DNA from 2 places in the Cobetia sp. LC6 genome. Region 1 is predicted to be linked to the other one. Evidence: predicted binding sites of a transcription regulator. Region 1 holds the regulator's gene; the other holds the start of a gene.
The links. The regulator sigma-54, encoded in region 1, starts transcription at its own class of promoters, with help from an activator protein. The targets are predictions, from matches to a motif close to TGGCACNNNNNTTGCTNT.

Region 1 (5,679 bases):
GCCATGGCCTACGTGATGAGCGAGGCCAACTGGGTCACCTCACGCCAGGGCGGCGATGGCGCCGTACGCGAGCTCTGTGATCTGCTGCTCAAGGCACAGGGCCACTGGGCCTCGGTGCTGGATACCTACCTGCAGGAGTCGCGCCCCTGATGTTACGCCTGCCCCGCCCTTCTCCGCGTCTCTGGCTGATGCTGCTGTTGCTGCTCGTCGGTGGCGTGCTGGCGCTGATCGAGCAGCGCAACAGCCTGGAATCGACCGTCAATGTCGAGGTCGACAGCAGTGAGCCGGATTACTATCTCGACGGGGCAGACATGACACGCTTCGATGCGCGCGGCGTGGCGATCCAGTCCATGAGCTCGCCGCATATCGAGCATACGCCAGGCGATGACGTGACCCGGGCGCAGACCCCGAAGATTCGCACCAACGACAGTGAAGACCGCCGCTGGTATGCCACGGGGGACAGTGGCGTGTTGAGCGCCGGCGGCGACACCTTCACTCTCGAGGGCAATGCCAGACTGCGCCAGCCCGATGACCGCTGGACCCTCGATACCGATGTTCTGCACTACAGCCGTGATCAGAATCGCGCCTGGAGTGACGTGCCGGTCGTGATCACCCAGAATGGCCAGCATGTCGAAAGCGACAGCTTCAGCGCCGACCTCTCCCGGGATTCCGCCGTGCTGCAGGGCCGCGTGCGCAGCGTCCTGCAACCCGGCACGGGCCAGAGCGAGGCCAGCAAGGAAGCCGAGCGCATCGACTCGGGCACCGACAGCACCACTACCGATGACGGGCGCATCAACAGCACCTTCGAGGCAGCGCCTGCCAGCGGTGAATGAACCTGCCGGGCTGGCCGTCGCGCCATGACCCGCGCCGCAACACCTTCTTCCCTGCCGCTCGATGGCATCATTGCTCGGGCGGCGACCCCGTCATGCCAAGGAGCCACCATGACTTCCACGACTCGCAAGCCCTTGACGGCCTGTCGCCAGACCCTCAACAGCGGTGTCATGGCGCTCTGCCTGGCACTGGGCATGTCCACCTTCGCCCCGGCCGCCATGGCGCTGGACAGTGATGCCAGCCAGCCGATCAACATCGCCGCGGACGCCCTGTCTCTCGATGACAAGGCCGGCACAGCCACCTACACCGGCCAGGTGGAGATGCGCCAGGGCAGCATGAAGCTCGATGCCAGCCGCGTCGATATCAGCCGCGCCGGCAGCGGCGAGATCTCGCTGGTCAAGGCCACCGGCAAGCGTGCCTACCTGGAACAGCAACCCGCACCCGACGAGAAGCTGGTCAAGGGCTGGGCCGACACCATCCGCTATCATGCGCTGGAGCGCCGCGTGGAGCTGGTCGGCAATGCGCGTCTCGAGAAAGGCGATGACACCTTCGAAGGCGGCTACGTGGAGTATTTCCTCGACAAGCGCCAGGTGAACGCCAACAACAGCAAGACGGCACAGCAGACCGAAGGCGGTCGCGTACACATGACTTTGACGCCGCGCGGCGCCAATGCCAGCAAGGAAAACTGAGTCATGACTGCTGCTACCCCGCGTACGCTGAGCGCTCGCCATCTGGCCAAGGCCTACAAGGGCCGCAAGGTGGTCAAGGACATCTCGCTTGAGATCCGTCAGGGTGACATCGTCGGCCTGCTGGGCCCCAACGGCGCCGGCAAGACGACCTCGTTCTACATGATCGTCGGGCTGGTGCGCGCCGATGCCGGCAACGTCTCCATCGACGACAAGGACCTTTCCGCTGCCGCCATGCATCAACGCGCACGCGCCGGCATCGGTTATCTGCCGCAGGAGGCGTCGATCTTCCGCAAGCTGTCGGTGGCCGACAACATCATGGCGATTCTGGAAACCCGCAAGGATCTGGATCGCAATGGCCGCAAGGCACGTCTTGAAGAGTTGCTCGAGGAATTCAGCATCACGCATATTCGTGCCAGTGCCGGCATGAGCCTGTCCGGCGGGGAGCGTCGTCGGGTCGAGATTGCCCGCGCACTGGCCACCGAGCCGGACTTCGTACTGCTCGATGAGCCCTTCGCCGGCGTCGACCCCATCTCGGTGGGCGAGATCAAGAGCATCGTGCGTCAACTGCGTGACCGTGGCATCGGCGTGCTGATCACCGACCACAACGTGCGCGAGACACTCGATATCTGTGACACCGCCTATATCGTCGGCGATGGTCAGATCATCGCTCACGGTGACGCGGACTCCATCCTGGCCAACCAGCAGGTACGCGACGTCTACCTGGGCCACGAGTTCACGCTCTAGGGCCAGCGGATGCGCTGAGCCCTCCCACGGCGAAAGCTTCATAAGCCGCTGCGTGATTTTATCGCGTAGCGGCTTTTTCATGTCTGACATCAGGCGCATGCATGACGTCCATACCACCTTGGTGTAAACATGGCATGCAAGTTGCTTGAATATTCACTGCAACCACTTGTCAGTGGCCCGAGTCACGGTATAGCGTAGTAAGCACGTTCCTTTGCCGTGAATTGACTGACTCCATGAAACCCACCCTGCAACTCCGCCTCGGCACCTCGCTGACCATGACGCCGCAGCTTCAGCAAGCGATCCAGCTGCTGCAGCTGTCGACGCTCGACCTGCGTCAGGAGATTCAGCAAGCCCTCGAGTCCAACCCCATGTTGGAGCTCGACGAGGACTACGAGTCGCTGGATGTCATCGAGACACAGGATACGAGCGAGATCTCCACTGCCGACTCCTCGAGCGAGATTCCCGAGGCATACCCTCTCGACAGTGACTGGTCGGACCTCTACCAGGACCACGCCGGTAGCCTGACCAGCTCCGGCAGTGGCAGCGGGAGCGAAGAAGGGCCGGACTTCGATCGCAATACCAGCGTCGAGAGCCTGCAGGACCACCTGCGCTGGCAGCTGGCGATGACCGACCTCGATGGCCGTGAACGCCAGATGGCGGAGAGCCTGATCGATGCCGTCGACGGTGCCGGTTACCTGAGCCTGTCACTCGATGAGCTGGTCGATGGTCTGCGCGGCCAGGGCCTGCCCGGCCTCAAGGCCTCCGAGCTCGAGCAGGTACTGCTGCGTCTGCAGCAGTTCGACCCGACCGGCGTCTTCGCCCGCGACCTGCGCGAGTGCCTGCTGCTGCAACTGGCGCTGCTGCCGGATGATCTGCCGCTGCTGGCGCAGGCGCGTCGCCTGGTACGTCAATTCCTCGAGGCACTGGGCAACGATGATCGCAAGCTGCTCAAGCGCCGACTGAGCCTTGACGATGACGAGCTGGATCACGTCATCCGCCTGGTGCGCGCGCTCGATCCGCGTCCGGCATCCGCCTGGGGCGAGCCCGCCAGCGATTACGTGATCCCTGATCTACTGGTGCGTCATACCCGCCACGGCTGGCAGGTCGAGCTCAACCCGGAAGCGCTGCCCAAGCTGCGCATCCAGCCGGAATACGCCGCACTGATCAAGCGTGCCGACAAGTCCGCCGACAACACCTTCCTCAAGGACAACCTGCAGGAAGCGCGCTGGCTGATGAAGAGCCTGTCATCACGCAATGACACCCTGCTCAAGGTCGGCCGCGAGATCATGGCGCGCCAGATCGACTTCCTCGAGCAAGGCGAGGAAGGCATGAAGCCACTGATTCTGGCCAACATCGCCGAAGTGGTCGAGATGCACGAATCGACCATCTCGCGGGTCACGACCCAGAAATACATCCACACCCCGCGCGGCGTCTTCGAGCTCAAGTTCTTCTTCTCGAGCCAGGTCGGTGGCAGCGGCAGTGGCGACGCCCACTCAAGCACCGCCATTCGTGCCCGCATCCGCAAGCTGATTGCGGAAGAACCGGCTCGCAAGCCTCTCTCCGACTCACGCCTGGTCGATCTGCTCGCCAGCGATGGCATCGAGGTCGCACGCCGTACCGTGGCCAAGTATCGCGAAGCGATGGGCATCCCATCCTCCAGCGAGCGCAAGCGTCTGGCCTGATGCGTCACCTGCGGCTGCCATGCGCCTGGTCTCCCTCCTATCATGGCCGTTGCCGCCAACCTCAAACACTGGTTTTCTCTCTCACCAGCCTCTGACATTACTGACACCGGCGCGCCTGGCGCGCGCCCTGTCATTCCGTCAACCGCTCGTCAATGGCCCATCATGGCGCGCAGGATGATGGCAAAAATCCATCATTCCGGCTGCATCATTTACCGTCAATCGCATGTTTTTAAAGTCACTTTTAGCCGTATTGCACCGGGATGTCACTCGGTGATCCTTCCGGCACGCCGCTTGCTCCACGCAACCCAAGCGCCTGAAAGGCGGCGTACATGCAGGGATTGGCGACGAAAACCCGCCTTCTTGCGCGCCTTTCATGCACCACCCTTCAAGCGTGACCTTGAAGTCCATTCCGTTACCCCTCACTGAGTTGAAGACAAGCACTGAGCCACGATGCAGCGCAGCGTTGATCTTTGCGCAAAGCTTGGGCATTGTCGGTACAGACGCTCACGACATCTGATGCCGCTGGCAAGGGCGCGAAAACATCGCCAGACGGTGGTCGTCAAGCCTGTTGCAGAGCGTCCGATCAGGGTTTGCTCGTAGTCAAAAAGGGTTACAATTGAATGGCAACCCGCTGGATAAAGGAGCGTGTCCATGCAAGTGAATATCACCGGGCATCATGTGGAACTTACCGATCCTCTCCGCGATTACGTCAACGAGAAGCTCGCTCGCCTCGAACGGCATTACGACAACATCACCAATGTTCAGGTGACACTGTCGATCGAGAAGGAGCGCCAGCAGGCTGCCTGCACCTTGCACGCAGCAGGCGCTGACCTCCACGCCCTGGCAGAAGACCCCAACATGTACGCTGCCATCGACGCGCTCGCCGACAAGCTGGATCGCCAGCTGGTCAAACACAAGGAAAAGTCCCAGGCTCGTGCTCAGGGCACCGGGACCCGTTGACCTTCAGCCATGACACTTGATCAGATCCTTCCCCCCGAGCGCACCCTTTACGGTGTCCCCGGGGGGAGCAAGAAGCGGGTGCTTGAATTCTTCAGCACCTTCATCGCACAGAACATTCCCAGCCTGGATAGCCAGGAAGTCTTCTCGCGCCTGATCGGGCGCGAGAGACTGGGGTCGACCGGCATCGGCCACGGTGTGGCCGTGCCCCATGCACGCAGCCCGCATTGCAAGACACCAATCGCTGCGTTTCTGAAGCTCGGTGAACCCATCGACTTCGATGCCATCGACGGAGAACCCATCGATCTGCTGTTCGTGCTGCTGGTGCCTGAGGAAGCGGACGAGACCCATCTGACGCTGCTCGGGCAGGTCGCGGAATTGCTCAATTCCCCGACCAATCGCTCGGCCCTGCGCCAGGCAGACAGCCAGCGTGCACTCTTTGAGGCATTGACCCAAGCCATCGCCGAATTACCGGCGCGCTGAATCACAGGCCCGGACATCGTCCGGGCTTTCGTCTTGCTGGCCTCCCATCGGCCGACGTACAGCGCACTGATAGCGGGCAACCTTCTGCCCCACCCCTGCATTCTTTCGACGTTGACCTCGCCCTTGGAGAGCACTTCATGAAGATCGTGATCATCAGCGGCCGCTCCGGCTCCGGGAAATCCATCGCTCTCCAGGCGCTGGAAGACATTGGCTACTATGCCATCGACAATCTGCCCGGCATGCTGCTGGCGCCACTGGTCGATCAGCTCGAACAGGACAGCCCGGCACGCCGA
Region 2 (5,679 bases), on a different contig from region 1:
ATCACGGCACCGGCCAATGATCCTGCTGCGGCAACCCCTACGGTGCTGGCGCCTAATACGCGCAGGAATTTGCGGCGCCCCTGGCGCGCCTGGTTATGGCTGTCTTTTGCGTCATCAGTCTTCATGCTGATCTCCTGTCGGCAATGCTGCTGGGTGATGCGAGATGGATAGCGTTGCAGTCTCGAATGTTGCTTCACGTCATGCGTGACATCAGTGTCTTGCGTCGGGCGCCACCCTGGCTGGCATGACGAGCTGGACGGTCTCGGCCGTCACCTGCTCGCCAGAGTTGTTTTCGGTAGCCGCATGCAGCGGGATCGAATCACCGAGGTTCAGGCGCTCTGCCCGCAGAAAGGCCTGCCCCAGGTAGCCGACGGCGGCATAGAAGGGGCTCTCGCGTCCCGCGAGGTCGGCGCAGCAGCGCTCGCCCCAGCTGGCCACATGGCGGCGGAAGAAATTGACCTGCTCGCCGGGCACCTCATCGATCAGCATGGCCATCACTTCGCACAGTGCGCCGAGATGATCCTCGGGCTCATGCACATCGCTTTGACGTTCGAAGCCGAGGCGTTTCAGGTCCTGGCGCAGGGCAACCAACGGCATCTCCATCAGCGAGCCGGTGAGGTACCAGCTGGCGTAGGGCACTACCTCGCCCTGCACCACGCCTACCAGGCTCTGGAAGAAGTCGTCTTCCAGGCGGCGCGAGTCGCTGACGCGGGCGGCCAATGACAGCGACGCCAGCGCACGCGGCAATTGTTGCTCGGCAGCCCCGGGCAGGCTGATGGCGTCATGGTCGAGTTCGGCCAGAAAGCCGATCAGTTCCGCATCCGGCGCTGCGCGCAATAGCCGCGCCAGTAGCCGGTAGAGGTCGGCGCGCAATGCCTGCTGTTCTTCACTATGGCCTATCAGAGAGTCGGCCGCAGTGGTGTCAGGTGCACGATCGTCAGTCCCACCTGCTGCAAAGTCGTCGGGAGTCGACGTGGGTGATGTCATTGGCTCACACCTTGAGTTGGGCATCGGGATTGCGTGCCATTTCGTGCCAGATGTCCTTGACGCGGCAGTCGCTGCACATCTTCAGGCGCAGTGCACCATCGCCCTGGAAGTAGGCATGCGAGGCCAGTTTGGTCTGCATCGCCGTGATGGTGGCGGTGGAGCCGAACGGCGTGCCGCAGCTGATGCAAGGGAAGGGCACATCCTGCTTGATCAGCTGCGGTTCGCGGCGCACCTCGGGCTGCGGAGCAAAACCAGGCGTAAGGGTGATGACCTGCTCCGGGCATGCCTGCTCGCACAGGCCACACTGCACGCAGTCACCTTGAGTGAAGGATAGTGCAGGTGACGTGCGATTGGCCGAGAGGGCGCTGGTCGGGCAGACGGCGACGCATCCCTGGCACAGCGTGCAGTTGTCGCTGTCGACGTTCACCACGCCGAAGGGCGCGCCTGCCGGCACGGCGACGCTGTCCTGCGCCAGGTCCGCGACTGACAGTGTCGCCAGGTGATCGAGCACGCGATTGAGGCGTTCGCGCTTGCCGAGGCGTGCCTGTGGCTGACCCAGCAACCAGTCACGGGCGATCGGCTGACTGGGCTGCTGCTCTTCTTCACTGTCCGCGCCTGGTGCCAGAGCGACACACAGCGGCGTGATCAAGGGCAGGGCTTCAGCCTCACGGGGATCCATTTGCGGCAGGGGGGGAGGCGGCGAGACGAAGCGAATGCGCGGTTCGCCACTGTCCGCATTGGCAAGCCCCATGCTGTCGAGCAGGGTCAGTGCCAGGCGACGTTCGCTATCAAGCTGCTGGTGCTGGCCTGCGGGCAGGTCGTGGGGTAGTTCGACGATGACTTGCGTCGCACCAAGTGCGAGTGCGGCCAGCCACTCGTCATGGCCGGTGGCGGAGATTTCCTCGAGGGTGATATCAAGGCTGCGTTCCTGGTCGACATTCGCCAAGGCAGTCTGCGAGGCAGGGGATTGCTCCAGGCGATAGCGCAGCAGCGGGTAGAGGCCGCCGCCATCCTGATAGCGCTCCAGCAGGCGCTGGATCTGCTCCATGCGCTGCTCGGCCGGGGGCTGGGTGAAGCTCAGCGCGCCGGTCGGGCAGGCGCTGACGCAGCTGGCCGCTCCGTGGCACAGGTAAGGATCGATCTCGATATGCGCATTGCGACGACCAGCCACCGAGAAGATGGCATCGGCACTGCACGATGCCAGGCAGCGCGTACAGCCGATATTGCCGGCACTGGCGTGCGCGCAGGTATCGAGATTGACGGTCACGTAATTCGGTTTGTCGAAGTTGCCGATCAAGCCCGCGAACTGCATGGCCCAGGAGGTCAGCTGTGATAGTGATTGCTGGGCGGCTTCGGCATCGGCGACCAGCTGGTCCAGCTCGGCCATGACGTCCGCACCGGCTTGCAGATAGCCGGGCGGTGGCAGTTCCGCCTGGTTGAGCGGCTGGCTGGACAGGTCGGCGACCAGGTCGAAATGGGTCGCGCTGCCGGCACCTTGCGGCGCCAATGCGGCGGCCAGATTGACGCCATTACTGGCAAGGCTGAACTGGCCGAGGTGACCGCTCAGCGCGAGCATGTCACGCGGAGCACTGTGTATCGGCAGGGACTCGCTGGCGGCGAGATGCTGTTCATCCATCGTCACCAGCGCACTGTTGTCCTGCTCACTGATCAAGAGTGCCACCGGCAGCTGAGCGGTAGTCGGCAGGCGGGTCAGCAGGCTTGCCAGTGCGCGCACTCGCGCCTCGCTGCCGATGATCACGGTGCGTCCCTGACTGTGATAGCGGATGGGGGCGCTACCGGCATCCGTCGCCAACAGCGGCAGACTGGAGGCAGGCGAGCCACCCATGGCGGATGACAGGGCGCGTTGGCGTGCTTGTTGATTGAGGGCGCGTTGAGCGCTCTCGAGGCTTGAGCTGAGCATCCTCATCCTTATTCGGTCGTGGCGGACCTTGCATGCAAGCTGCCGTCAGGTGGCAGGCGGATGATGCAGGTCCCGGTCGTCGCTGATTCTCGCGGCCTCACTCGGTCTTTCGCGGTGAGGGCCGGGTCGGCGATCGACAGTCGTTCAGTGGGGATTCATGACAGGCCAGCTGTCCTTGCAACATATTGATGACATTGCCGTTTTCACGCCCGGCGCGCGCAAGGCGCGGTCAGGTCGCGCAGGCGCTCATCACCGCAGGCGGTTGACGTTTGTCATCATCTTCAAGGGTTGGCATGTCATGCTGAATCTTGCCTGTGCGTTGCAGTCAGTGCGCCTTGATTAGGCGCGTCAGGGTGACTCATGAGGCATCAGGATGACCTTGGTCAGACGTGCTCGGCTTGCTCGTGGGTCATAATGACTCATGTCGAGTCGCGGCGTGTCATCCTGACGCCCTGGTGTGGCTTGTGGTATCGGCCTCTAGTCACGCTTGTAATGGGCGACACGGCCCTCATCTGATTCGGGTGCTGTCTCGGTCGAGTCTTGCGCAAGTATCGCTTGCGAGTCAGACGACTCGACTATCTCTTTCCTGGGTGTCGCGTGTGTCTCGTTCAATGGCGCCTCACCGTCATTAGCCTGCTCAGCGATCTGGTAGTCTGTCTCCTGCGCCGTATCCACCTCGGGTGTCTCGCTCGCCTCATCGAGCTTTTCCAGGCCTTCTTCGACCCTACGGGTCCAGCTGCGCAGCGTGTCGGCGACACCTTCGGCGAGCGGGCGCATCTGGGAAAAGTCTTGGTCGTAGTCATCCAGCCCATCGCGCTCCGAGTGCTCGCCACCCATGAAGATGCGTCGCAGCGCACGCTGGCGTAGCGCCGGGTCTACGCCGCTCTGCATGAAGGCGCTGATGTCGGCGTCTGGGGTCAGGGTGTCGGGGTCTGGCAGCTCGATGGTTGGCGTTTCAGCATTGTCAGCGTCCGATGCGTGCTGATCGTTCTCGGCAGCTGCCTGTTCTGATGCCTGCTCTGCTGTGGAGGAGCTATCGCCGCTCGGGGTTTCGTGCACCGAGACGCTCGCTGCTGAGGTGGCAGCGCTATGGTCAGAGACGACTTCCGCCTGTGAGGGCGGGAGGGCGTCGTCTTTGGTTCCCTCTGTGCTGTCCGGCTGTGCCAGTTGATCTTCACGGCGGGTGTCGCCTTGCTTGCGGCGTGACCAGCGCGAGAACAGGCCTTCATTGGCCGGGCTTGCGTTATCGTCGTGCTGGCTCATGACGTGCTTTCCGTACCATTACCGGGCTGATGCGCCCTGTCGGGTGTCGCGGCGGGCTGCTCTGCCTGACTGGCGCGCCCGGCGCCCTTGCGTTTCTTCTTCTTGCCTTCGTCGATGCGCTCACCGTGACGCGCGAGGTAGGCTTCCAGCCACACCATCAAGGCAGGGGGCATCGGCACGTCCAGCACCAGCTGGTCGCCATCCATCCACTGCGATGCCACTTCCTGGCAGGCTGTTACCACGCGGGGCTGCATGCCGTCGGCTTCGCGCTCATCGCATTGGACGAACAGACGCGGCTGCTCGCAGCGCAGGTTGTAGCGGTAATCGGTGCGCTCGGTGAGGTGAAGCTGCAGTGGCAGGGTGCGGCGATGCGCTACTTCTTCAGCGGCGGCAGGCTCTGCTGCGTGCGAGTCTGTCTCTGGCGTTGCAGAGGGCGAGAGGTCGGCAATCCGCCAGGTGTCGATGCTGAAACGCCCCAGTTTCTGCGTGGTGGGTGCCAGGGTGATGCTCAGCCAGCGGGTGTCGTCACTGCGGGGAGGGATGGATTCAGACATGGCTTCCTTGTTCACTGCTATACCCGCAAGCGGGTCTGAAAAGAATGCTGCGATGGTGCTGGTTTGCAAGATACATGCCGGCGCTTGCGATATCAGGGTCTTCATCAGTCAGTGCGGGGACAGCTCTGCCATCGGACTGGTACTCTACTGCGATTCAGCGCAAGAATTGCCATTCCCACCGGCTCGATCAGGGAGACCCGAGTTCATGATGCCCTCTGCACGGCCAGCGATCAGTCGCGCCACACTACCCACTACGCTGGACATCGAAGTCATGGATGAGCGCGGTGAGCGTCATCAGCAGTCCATTGCCGCTGAGCGCTCGCTGACCATCTATCTCAATCGTCGCGAGATCGTCACCTTGATGACCCTGGGTGCCGAGCCTGAGGCATTGGTAGCCGGTTATCTGCGCAATCAGGGCCTGCTGGGTGAGCTTGAGGACCTCGAGGCGCTGCAGGTGGATTGGGAAGTCGAGAGCGCCTCGGTGGTGACGCGTCATCTGCCTGAGGATATCGAGCAGCGCCTCGGCAAGCGCACCGTGACCACCGGCTGTGGGCAGGGCACGGTATTCGGCAATCTGCTGGAGCGCCAATCACTGGCCGCGTTGGACGCAGCCCCCTTCAGTCAGGCCTTGTTGTATCGCCTGCTGGAGGCGCTGGCGGCGCACAACGCGACCTATCGCAAGGCCGGTGCAGTGCACGGTTGTGCCCTGTGCCGCGATGATGAAGTGCTGGCGTTCATCGAGGATGTCGGCCGCCACAACGCCGTCGATACGCTGGCGGGACTGAGCTGGTTGGCGCCCCTGAGTGATGATGTCAGTGATTATCAGGGGGCCAATATCTTCTACACCACCGGTCGTCTGACTTCCGAGATGGTGCTGAAGGTGGCTCAGGCGGGGGTCTCGGTGCTGGTCTCACGCTCCGGTGTCACGCAGAAGGGAGTGGAGCTGGCGGAACG

Region 2: QQF40_RS07560 (DUF3305 domain-containing protein) is a predicted target of sigma-54. The motif match lies at 4,788-4,805, and genes of this name have one in related genera.

Annotation. Positions count from the first base shown of each region.
Region 1 is NZ_JASSPL010000001.1:39,975-45,653, reverse strand. It holds gene QQF40_RS00215 (KdsC family phosphatase) at 1-150, shown strand, start outside; gene lptC (LPS export ABC transporter periplasmic protein LptC) at 150-833, shown strand; gene lptA (lipopolysaccharide transport periplasmic protein LptA) at 942-1,520, shown strand; gene lptB (LPS export ABC transporter ATP-binding protein) at 1,524-2,264, shown strand; gene QQF40_RS00195 (RNA polymerase factor sigma-54) at 2,498-3,946, shown strand; gene hpf (ribosome hibernation-promoting factor, HPF/YfiA family) at 4,598-4,906, shown strand; gene QQF40_RS00185 (PTS sugar transporter subunit IIA) at 4,916-5,386, shown strand; gene rapZ (RNase adapter RapZ) at 5,524-5,679, shown strand, end outside.
Region 2 is NZ_JASSPL010000004.1:267,403-273,081, reverse strand. It holds gene QQF40_RS07580 (twin-arginine translocation pathway signal) at 1-125, opposite strand, end outside; gene QQF40_RS07575 (TorD/DmsD family molecular chaperone) at 211-987, opposite strand; gene QQF40_RS07570 (4Fe-4S dicluster domain-containing protein) at 992-2,908, opposite strand; gene QQF40_RS07565 (DUF3306 domain-containing protein) at 3,386-4,171, opposite strand; gene QQF40_RS07560 (DUF3305 domain-containing protein) at 4,168-4,725, opposite strand; gene QQF40_RS07555 (formate dehydrogenase accessory sulfurtransferase FdhD) at 4,934-5,679, shown strand, end outside.